2 regions of the Alteromonas sp. 4NH20-0056 genome follow, and region 1 is predicted to be linked to the other one. Evidence: predicted binding sites of a transcription regulator. Region 1 holds the regulator's gene; the other holds the start of a gene.
What was found. The regulator FNR, encoded in region 1, switches genes on or off when oxygen is low (the NO sensors DNR and NnrR bind a similar motif). The targets are predictions, from matches to a motif close to TTGATCTAGATCAA.

Region 1 (5,391 bases):
GTATTGTTAAAACGTGCAGATGCGCTAGAGCAGCTTACCTACATTAATACAATTTGCTTAGATAAGACCGGTACATTAACCGAAGGTAAATTTACTATAAGCAAACGCTGGATAGCGACAGGGGTTGATGAAACCGAAGTAATTAAGCTTGCTACTGCGCTAGAGTCTCGCTCTGAGCACCCTATCGCTAAGGCGTTTGACGGTGAAGTTGCGTTTTCAGTAGAGGCATTCGCCGTCTCACCGGGTAATGGTATTACTGGGCGCATCAACAATACCGAGTTTACTATGGGAACGGCGTCGTTCTGCGGCTTCCCCGCCCTCGATCATATCCCTTTTAATGCCAATGTATTTTTGTGCGCGGGCGATACATTAATTGCCGCCTTCCTCGTTAGCGACTCACTGCGAAAAGACGCAGCTGACACGCTCAATTTACTTAAAAAGAATGACCTCATCGTATTAAGTGGTGATACCCAAAGTAACGTAGACGCATTAACTGCAAACCTGCCGGTGTCTATCGCCCAAGGCGGACTTTCACCAGCGGGAAAATACGAACGTGTTAAACAGCTTCAAGCTGATGGACGACGCGTGCTGATGATGGGCGATGGAATTAACGACGCGCCCGTACTGGCCAGTGCAGATGTTGCCGTAGCGGTTGGAAACGCGACCGATGTTGCCAGAACCGCTGCGGACGTTATTTTGCTGGGTGATAGCTTATTGTCAGTTCCTTTGCTAATGGATGTTGCCCAGCGTGTTAAAGTTAAAATACGTCAAAATATTGCGTGGTCCATTGGCTATAACCTAATTATTCTTCCGTTCGCGGTTTCTGGCTTATTGTCGCCGTGGATGGCGGTGGTCGGCATGTCGCTAAGCAGTATAATTGTTGTGACTAATTCAACCCGTTTATTGAGATAACAGCATGAGCATTATTTATGTACTAATTCCGGTTGCCATCATCATCGTTGCACTGGCCATTGTTATCTTTTTTTGGGCGGTAAAATCAAATCAATTTGAAGACTTAGACCGACAAGGCTACAGTATTCTGTTTGACGATGACCTTCCACCTGAAGAAAAGAAGTTGGCTGAACAACGGAAAAAAATTCAACAAGATAGCGAGCAACAATGACAGATTTTAATCTCCTTTCTGCGTTCCTTATCGGTCTCGCTGGAGGTGTTCATTGCGTCGGGATGTGCGGCGGCATTGTTGTTGCACTTCGTATGGGAAGTCCTTCACACGCTTCGCCACTGCCGTTTACGCTTATGTACAATACGGGCCGAATTATAAGTTATACCATCGCTGGCGCGTTAACCGGCGCAATTGGTAGTATGTTAACCCGCTCATTTCCCCACGCACCAACCATACTTTCGGTACTCAGTGGCGTCATGCTCATTATGTTAGCGTTGTATTTAGGCAATTGGTACAAAGGTCTTACTGCGCTAGAGTCGATAGGACAAGGTATATTCAAACGCATTCAACCTTATTCTAAACGCTTTATTCCTTTTGCTACACCACTACACGCCCTTCCCTACGGATTCATCTGGGGTTGGCTGCCATGTGGGTTGGTTTATTCAACACTTACATGGTCTCTCGCATCATCCGGCCCTCTCGATGGCGCGCTGATTATGTTGTTTTTTGGGCTTGGAACCTTACCAACACTGATTGCTGCGAGTTATAGTGTTGATTATCTGGTACGTGGGTTTAAACACGCCGTAACACGCCAACTTATTGCGTGTGTGTTATTGATGTATGCGATTTTATTAATTTATCGAGCAATCTTTTAACGAAAGTAGTAACATCACAAAAAAAGATGAATGTAATATTCGGAGCAAACTATGAGCCAAGGAAGCCAATTTTCAATACATTGTCAAAATTGTAGCTTTAGTCATTTATGTTTACCGGTTGCGTTAAACAAAACAGAGATTGAGTCTCTCGATGATATTATCGAACGTAAAAAGCCGCTACATAAAGGCGATGCGCTGATAAATTCTGGTGACAAGTTTGTTTCATTATTTGCTGTTAGAACGGGCTCCTTTAAATCTTTTGTCACAAATCAAGATGGCGAAGAACAGGTCATTGGTTTTCATTTCCCTGGTGACATCATTGGTTTTGATGCACTTAGAGAAAACCGCCACCCCAGCTACACCCAAGCGTTAGAAACCGCAATGGTGTGCGAGCTTCCTTATGAGACACTTGATGAAATGTCGATGCAATTTCCTAAATTACGTCAACAGATCATGAGTTTTATGAGTGCTGAAATTAAGCAAGACCATGACATGATAATGTTGTTGAACAAACGCACTGCCGAAGAGCGCTTACTTTACTTCATTAATCATTTGTCGCAGCGTTTTGAAGAACGCGGTTTCTCTCATAGAGAGTTTCACCTCACTATGACAAGAAACGAGATAGGTAACTATCTAGGCCTCACCATAGAAACCATTAGCCGTTTACTCAGCCGTTTTCAAAAAGAAGGGTTAATTAAAGTCGATGGTAGACTTATCAGCATTCTCGACTTCGATTCAATCAATAGCCGCTTAAGTGTGTTGAGCGGCCCAAGTATCGTGTGCAACGGATAATGAGAATTAAACGTCCCTTGATCTGAAACAAGTAACATTTTAAGAAATACCTATTACACTTAAATCATAGTAATGTTCCAACTGCTCTAGTGGGAGAATTTATGATTGAGTACAAGCACATACTAGCCGTTATCGACTTAGAACGTGAAGATCACCCCGCCCTCCAGCGTGCTTTAGAACTTTCAGAAAAAACCGGGGCAACAGTAACTGCCTTGCTCGTGGTTTACGACCTGTCGTATGACATGACAACGATGCTTAGCCCCGAAGAACGCGAGGCCATGCGCGATGCTGTCACTGCAGATCACGCCAAATGGTTTTCCGATAGCCTTAAGAATCTCAATATCGCTAATGTTGATATCGTGGTTGAATGGTGTAACCGTTCGTACGAATCCATTATTCATTACACTATCGACAACAACATCGATTTAGTGGTGAAAGCTACTAAGAAACATGACGATCTCGTCTCTGTTATATTCACTCCTACTGATTGGCACCTCTTAAGAAAAAGCCCGTGCCCGGTATTACTTGTCAAAGATCACGATTGGCCGGAGGATGGTGAAATAATCGCGGCCATTAATGTTGGGACCGAAGATGAAGAACACGCGCAATTAAATGAAAAGATCACCGTCATCGCTGGTGATTACGCGAGATTATTGAGCGGTAACGTTAACTTAGTGAATAGCTTTCCGTCCACGCCGCTTAACATTGCAATAGAAGTCCCCGAGTTTGACCCCGAACAGTACTACGATGCAGTTAAAAACCATCATCAGGAGGAAATGATAAAACATGCCACTAAATACGGCATTCATGAATCCCGTTGTTTTGTGAAAGAAGGGGTGCCAGAAAAAGTCATACCGCAGCTGGCAAAAGAGAAAGACGCTGAACTTGTGATCATCGGTACGGTTGGAAGAACGGGTTTCTCAGCCGCTTTGATTGGCAATACGGCAGAGCATGTTATCGACAAACTGCAGTGCGACGTACTCGCCGTTAAACCGGAAGGGTTTGTTAGCCCTCTCGCGAAGGGGTAATATGGGTTGAATAACAGCGCCGTTGTAACAACATCATATTATGCCCCTCGTTAATTTCTTCACGCTTTGTTGTAGCTATAATTGCTGTATAATGTGGCGTTTTGAATTAAGCAGTTTTAACCACTATGAATCTAAGCGCAGAACGTGCGGGGCTTGCCACAACGCCTTCGGCAAAGAGCAAACAAAAATACAGTTTCAATAAACTCCAAAAGCGTCTTCGCCGCAATGTAGGCAAGGCCGTTAGCGATTTTGGAATGATTGAGAATAACGATAAAGTAATGGTGTGCCTGTCAGGGGGAAAAGACAGCTACACCATGCTCGATATCCTTATGTATTTAAAGAAAATTGCGCCTATTCATTTTGATATTATTGCGGTTAACCTCGATCAGAAACAGCCAGGCTTTCCCGAACATATTCTTCCTGAGTATTTAGACACCATTGGTGTTGAATACAAGATAGTCGAAGAAGATACTTATTCTATCGTTAAAGACAAAATTCCTGAGGGAAAAACAACCTGCTCACTGTGTTCGAGACTGCGTCGCGGTATCTTATACCGCACTGCAAAAGAACTTGGTGCAACTAAAATCGCGCTCGGTCATCACCGAGACGACATGTTGGAAACGTTCTTTTTGAATATGTTTCATGGTGGTAAATTGAAATCAATGCCACCTAAATTGGTTAGTGACAACGGTGAGCATATTGTTATTCGCCCCCTCGCTTACTGTACTGAAAATGACATTGCAAAATATTCCCAAATAGCGGAATTCCCTATTATTCCGTGCAACCTGTGCGGCTCACAAGAAAATTTGCAGCGTCAAAATATCAAAAACATGTTACAAGATTGGAATAAACGTTTTCCTGGTCGAATAGAGTCGATGTTTACCGCCCTCCAAAATGTTGCACCATCTCACTTGGTGGATAAAAACTTACATGATTTTTCCGCAATAACAACACAAAACGGCCCGGTAGAAGATGGCGATATTGGCTTTGACGCTCCCTCTTTTAACCACACGCCAGTCGACGACAGCGATGTTGATAGCGACAGTATTCAAGTAGTAAATATAATGGAACCTAAATAAATGAAAATAGGCCTCGCACTTGGTGCTGGAGCAGCACGGGGATGGACACACATTGGTATTATTCAAGCATTAGAAAAGCTTGGGATTAAGATAGACGTTGTTGCTGGCTGTTCTATTGGTGCTTATGTAGGCGCGGCTTATGCAAGCGGCAAGCTTGAAGGGTTGAAAGAATGGTCTTGTTCGCTGTCAGAGTGGCAAGTGTTAGCGCTGATGGGCGTAGGTCTTCGAAGAGGTGGTCTTGCGAGTGGTCAAAAAGTATTTGATAAACTGGCAAACGAGTTCTGTGCTCCGACCTATGAAGAAATGGAAAAGCCTTTCGCGTCGGTGGCTACCGATCTCTATACTGGTCGTGAAGTCATCTTTAATGCTGGTGAAGTAGGCAATACTATACAAGCCTCTTGCGCTATCCCTGCCCTTTTCACTCCTGTCGCATACGAAAATCGCTGGCTTGTAGACGGCGCAGTGGTTAATCCCGTACCCGTAAATTTATGCCGTCAGTTAGGTGCCGATTTTGTTATTGCGGTTAATCTCAATGCCGATTTTCGACCGCTGCGTTTAGAAAAGTTGCGCCAAGATCATGAAGAAAACCAGCGTAAAACAGAAGACTTCTTTACCAAAAGCCAGAACGTATTGCGTCAATGGTTTTCACCAGATAATAAAGCAGAAGGTGAAGAATCAGAAAGTACTGAACTGGTAGATACCGCCACCGAAGT
Region 2 (5,391 bases), on a different contig from region 1:
AATAAGCCCTTCGCTTCAGGAAGTTGCATCGACTGAAAACGTAGTTCGCCAATAAAGGTTCGGGCGGCCGGGCCCAAACTGTCTCCGTCAGCAAATGACAGATAAAGCAATGATTTTCGAATTCCACTATTATTATCTAATGAGAGAGGCACAAGTGAACCTTCTTCTAGCTCTTTTCTAATAACCGCAACGGGCAGCCAAGCAAACCCTAGGCCTTGAGAAATAATATCAACCGAAGTGCGTATATGACTGACCGTCCATCGTTGCTCCGCACCCAGCCAGCCGGCTTGTGCTTTTCGTTCTGACGATGAATCTCTAACCACTATCTGTCGGTGAGACTTTAAATCTTCTAATGTTAGTGAGCGACCAAGGCTGTGCAATGGATGTGAAGGATGAGCAACCGCAGCAAATTCAATCTCACACAAATCTTCACTAAACCCATTGGCGTAGATAAAAGGAGAAATTGCGATATCAACGTTACCATTGCTTAGCAATGAATTTGAGCCGTTTAACACCGTTTCTTCAATTTCAATGCGTAACAACGGAAAGGCTTCAGATACTTTAGTAAGTACGTTGTACAACAATTCTGAAGGAAAAATTATATCGACGGCTATTCTTAAAAGGGTTTCTGTACCCGATTGTAAGCTGCTCGCAACGGCTTCCAGCTTTTGCGCTTCTGTTAGTAAAAACGAAGCACGCCGGTACATTAATTCACCTTGTGGGGACAGCTTAACTTTTCGGCCACTATTTTCAAATAACGATACGCCAATTGCATGTTCTAACTTTTGAACGGCGTGATGAATACTGGATTGACTTTTATGGACAACCGCAGCGGCCTGATTAAACCCCCCAGCATCTACGACGGCCTTAAACATGCGCCATTGCTCTAACGTTGACTTAAGCATATATTTCTCTTAACACTGAATGGAGAAGGGGAACCTATCGACATGTTACGTTAATAATTAACAAACTACGCTTGGGTTGGTTAGTTATTTACCGCTTTGTTTATGTCAGGAACAGAGCAGGTAATCACGGTGATATTCTCATACCCCATTGCTAAGAGTTGTTCTGCTGAAAGCTTTGCGCGAACGCCAGATGCACAGTGTATGTAAATAGGTTTTGCTGCATCTTTTACATTCTCTAGCATCTTCATTTCCAACACACCGCGAGGGAAATTTGTCGCTTTTGGTACTGGATTAGCTTGCACTTCGCCAGGCTCTCTTACATCGATCAGTATGCCGTTGTTTTCGCGCATCTCATTATCCGCTTCAACAGCGGGTATGCACCGAATGTTACACGTTATATTTGATAGTCTTGTTGGTATGTCTATAAGCATTATTATTCCTTTCATAGAAATATTAGGTATTTCATATATAATGTTATTTATTCTAATATGTCAAATGAACCTAATTAGGTAGGGTAAGTTAGCGGGTTGTTAGACTTTCGTATATCATAGCGCTACTTTATCGTTAATCAATAATACTAAACGGAATAACAAGCTTTTATGGAATTATCTTCTGAGTTACTTAATGAAGACATGCTTAGTCATGCGACAGAAGCTGAACAGTTTCTTAAACAGTTGGCCAATAAAACGCGGCTTATGGTAATGTGCTCATTGCTTGACCAAGAAAAAAGTGTAAGCCAGTTACTTGAAATTGTTAATGTTTCACAACCTGTCATATCTCAACACTTAGCGTTATTGCGAGAATCAGGTTTAGTGTCAACACGTCGTGATGGGCAAACCATTTATTACAGCCTGGCCGATGAACGCGTGCAACGCACGATAGCGCTGTTGTATGACTTCTTCTGTAAACCTAAAAATTAGAGCAAGAGGGCAGTGCAAATGATGCCCCAATCATCTGCACTTATGCTCAAGGTTAACCGAACAGGCAGCGGTGTTTCATAGATGAGGCATGCTAAAGTAGCATGGCGCATTCGATGTAAGTGGTACACTCCTGCTCGTGTTACAAGTTTAGAATAGCCAATATCATGCCTTGCCCCTCAAACAGCCGTCCCCCGAAACACCAATTATTTTAAGTTCATAAGCGAAGTTGTTTGCGAATTAGGCGCGAGCCACAATGCTTTCAACATATTCTGTGTCGTTGAGCTTATCAATATCAATTTCTGGTTGATTTAATAGATCAGCTTCTGACAACAGTATGTCTACTTTGTGTGCGGCCCAGTCTATGTTAGAAATGTGTGAGGGCAAAATAGTAATTTTTTTACCACCAGGCAGCCAATTATGCGTGTCTAAAATAACCAACGTTATTTTCCACGTTTTAAGGTCGAATACAAAATCGCAAATATGACCTACATTACCACTCGTCGTCGCGACCTCATATCCATTTACTTCACCGCATGCCCTTAGGTGGTTGACGGGGCGTGTTTCCTCCAGTGAAGCATCAGAACTTTGAGTCGGCGGATCAACAAGGTCTCCAGGATGTGCAAAGTCACCCCATGCGCCAGGACCAACCCAGTAATAACCATAACCAAAATATTTAAACAGGGTTTCCTCATAGTCTCGAGACACAGGCTTATGCTCGTCAATAGACGGACTGTTTTTCAACGTCTGGGATGTCATGTCAACGGCTATCACATTTTCATCTGGGTCGATGTGGGTAACAGAAACGGGAGATACCACTACTTTTCGGCTCAGCGGTAACCATGTATTGGTATCGGCAACAATGTAGCGAATGACGAAGCTTTCATCGTCAAACAACATATCTTTAATGCCGCCGACTGTCGTATCCGTGGCTTGGATTGAAAAGTGACGCATTTGCTTGAATGAGATAGTCATCACAGGCCTCCTTTCGCTTGTGTTATGTAGATAAGGTCGTTAGCGCTTAAAATCGCAATGCTTATTCTTAGTTAAGTGTAGTGCAGTTATATAATTTTGAAAGTAGATGAATAAGGTGAAAGGCTATCTAGATAGATATAAATCAACGCGAAATAGGTGGGTTAAAAATAGCAATAACAACGATACGCTGAAGGGTTTAGCGAGGAAAGCACAACCACCCCGGGAGTAACGAAGGTATGGTTGTGCAGCTGCTGGTGTTGCGAAGTAATTATGCTACGTCAAACGCATCGTCTGAGTAGTCGTCGTCATAATCTGATTGATTACTAGCGCTGCTGTGTAGCGTGTAAAAGTGCTTTTTACCTCTTGCCAACCTTACATACTTAGCCCATGCACGAGCAATAGGTGTAGTGCATTCTTGTTGACCTTTGATAAACGCAACAAAATCATGCTCGTCGGCGTTTTCAGGCGACAGTTCACCGCTTTCAAGCGCTAACAAGGTATATCCGTATTGGGAGAGAATATTTGCCTCACTAATACTAAAATCTCCGGACTTTTTGAAGCCGTAAGGGAATTTCTGTCTATCTATAAATGGCTTAGAAGAGGGTCTAATTGCTTCCGTTTTCATGTTTTCACCTAGCTCAGCGTTTGGATTCCTCGCACTTTTAATCTAATTATTGGCGTCGGTGAAACAAAATATTTTTTTCTTATCAATAAAAAAAATTATAACTCAAGACTGTGTTCAGCAAGACCAGGCTGGTCGTGCTTTTACGCCTTATTTATGTAAGAAGCGGAATAGTAATCATAGTTTTCACGGCGTGAAAAATTTTCTATCGCTACGATGAGAATTATTCGTTGTTATTTTTTAAGGTTAATGCCAATACTTAGTTGTGTTTAACTTCACCTACATAAAGTAACAAAGCAATGAGTAAAGATTACCGCCACCAACACGACGACTGGTCTTTTGAAGATGATGGAGCAATGCATCACAATCAAAAAGATAAAACACGAAGTCAAAGTTTTAAGGCAAAATTGAAAAGAGACATTCAAAGAAAAGAGAAGCAAAAGCGCTTATATCAAGAAGCGCATTAGTTCACGCTTTCTTTCTTTAATATGTCATTTGAAATCAACGCTGTTAATAATATAACGGCGTTGTTGTGCTTTTGCTTTTTTTTACCGTATTATCTATACAAATTTACACCTTATACTTGGTTTAGTAAGACGTATGGATATCCGCTTTCTCACAACCTTTATCGAAGTGGCAAAAACACGTCATTTCGGTAAGGCAGCTGAAAACCTTTATTTAACTCAATCTGCTGTTAGCGCGCGCATAAAGCTTTTAGAAGAATATTTTCATACCACCTTATTTATTCGACAGCGAAATAGTATTCAGCTTACTCAGTCTGGCGAGAAGTTGCTCCCTTACGCGAAACAGCTTTGTGAAACCTTAAATGATGCAAAGCAGGAACTGCAAATTCAGTCCTCTGAATACGTGGTATGTGGTGCAACACAGCTTGCTAGTGAATTGATCCTTCCTGACGTGCTAAGCCATTTACATAGCACTTTCCCTGATTGGTCCGTAAAAGCAGAGGCCTTATCATTAGATGGTTTATCCCGGCAGCTACACGAACGCGTGCTTGATATCGCGTTCTCTACAGAGCCGCTAAAGTCTGAAGATGTGGTTAGTTCGGTATTAATAGAAAGCCCCCTTGCACTCTATGTAGTGGGCGAGGCAAGTGAAGAGGTAATGCCTAGCGAGTTTGTGGCCATTGATTGGGGCGCGAAAGCTCGTGAATGGTTACTTACGCATTATCCACAGTTACGTGATGCAAAGTTAAGTACCAATAGCTTAGCGTTAGCGGTTGATAACCTCACTAAGGATGGAGGTGTGGCGTTACTACCAACGTTTATTGAGCATTCGGCTACAGATACAAGTGGGTGGAAAAAAGTTGAACAACTTGAAGATATCACTATGAAAGTATACTTGCACAGCATGAAGCAGGTGAGAAGAGTAGGCTTAAGCGCTATAATAGAAAGCGTATCAAGTATCAATCCCATCAATAATTGAGAGACGTTATGTCAACAAATCCTTTGCTAGAAAAAAACGCCTTCGACAGGTTAGAAGCATCACTGCGCAAAATTAAAGAGAATAGCGAGCTATTTATCTTAAAAGATGAACACGGCTGCGTGATGTTGACCACCGATGAAGAGGATGGGATCCCAGTATGGCCTGATGCAGAGCTTGCGCTTCTTTGGGCAACAGATGAATGGTCACAATGTGAAGCAATGCGTTTATCGGTAGATGACTTTTTAAGTAAGTGGGCGCCCGGTATGTCACAAGATGATTTAATGGTAATGGTTTGTCCGGTACCGGGAGAGGAAGGGGAAGTTATTGAACCAGGTGATTTTGCCCAGCAAATAGGGTGATCTTAAACGTCGTATAGTGCGTTTTTAATAGTACTAAACCGTGCGTGATTTGCTGTCCTTGATGCGCCCACTCGGGCGTATTTTCGTTTAACAGTAATACCGCGTCAAAGGGCAGCTATACGCTGAACACGGCACTTCAACAGTGTTTATTCCGTTCTTTGTTTAAAATA

Region 2: AC27EZ_RS14275 (PRC-barrel domain-containing protein) is a predicted target of FNR. The motif match lies at 2,930-2,943, and genes of this name have one in related genera.

The regions. Positions count from the first base shown of each region.
Region 1 covers NZ_BAAJLS010000005.1:303,982-309,372, forward strand. The annotation lists gene AC27EZ_RS11775 (heavy metal translocating P-type ATPase) at 1-912, shown strand, start outside; gene ccoS (cbb3-type cytochrome oxidase assembly protein CcoS) at 917-1,123, shown strand; gene AC27EZ_RS11785 (sulfite exporter TauE/SafE family protein) at 1,120-1,779, shown strand; gene fnr (fumarate/nitrate reduction transcriptional regulator Fnr) at 1,831-2,571, shown strand; gene uspE (universal stress protein UspE) at 2,673-3,599, shown strand; gene ttcA (tRNA 2-thiocytidine(32) synthetase TtcA) at 3,725-4,678, shown strand; gene AC27EZ_RS11805 (patatin-like phospholipase family protein) at 4,679-5,391, shown strand, end outside.
Region 2 covers NZ_BAAJLS010000008.1:151,343-156,733, reverse strand. The annotation lists gene AC27EZ_RS14290 (LysR family transcriptional regulator) at 1-905, opposite strand, end outside; gene AC27EZ_RS14285 (rhodanese-like domain-containing protein) at 986-1,336, opposite strand; gene AC27EZ_RS14280 (ArsR/SmtB family transcription factor) at 1,505-1,825, shown strand; gene AC27EZ_RS14275 (PRC-barrel domain-containing protein) at 2,063-2,797, opposite strand; gene AC27EZ_RS14270 (MaoP family protein) at 3,066-3,422, opposite strand; gene AC27EZ_RS14265 (hypothetical protein) at 3,719-3,886, shown strand; gene AC27EZ_RS14260 (LysR family transcriptional regulator) at 4,020-4,862, shown strand; gene AC27EZ_RS14255 (DUF2750 domain-containing protein) at 4,871-5,221, shown strand.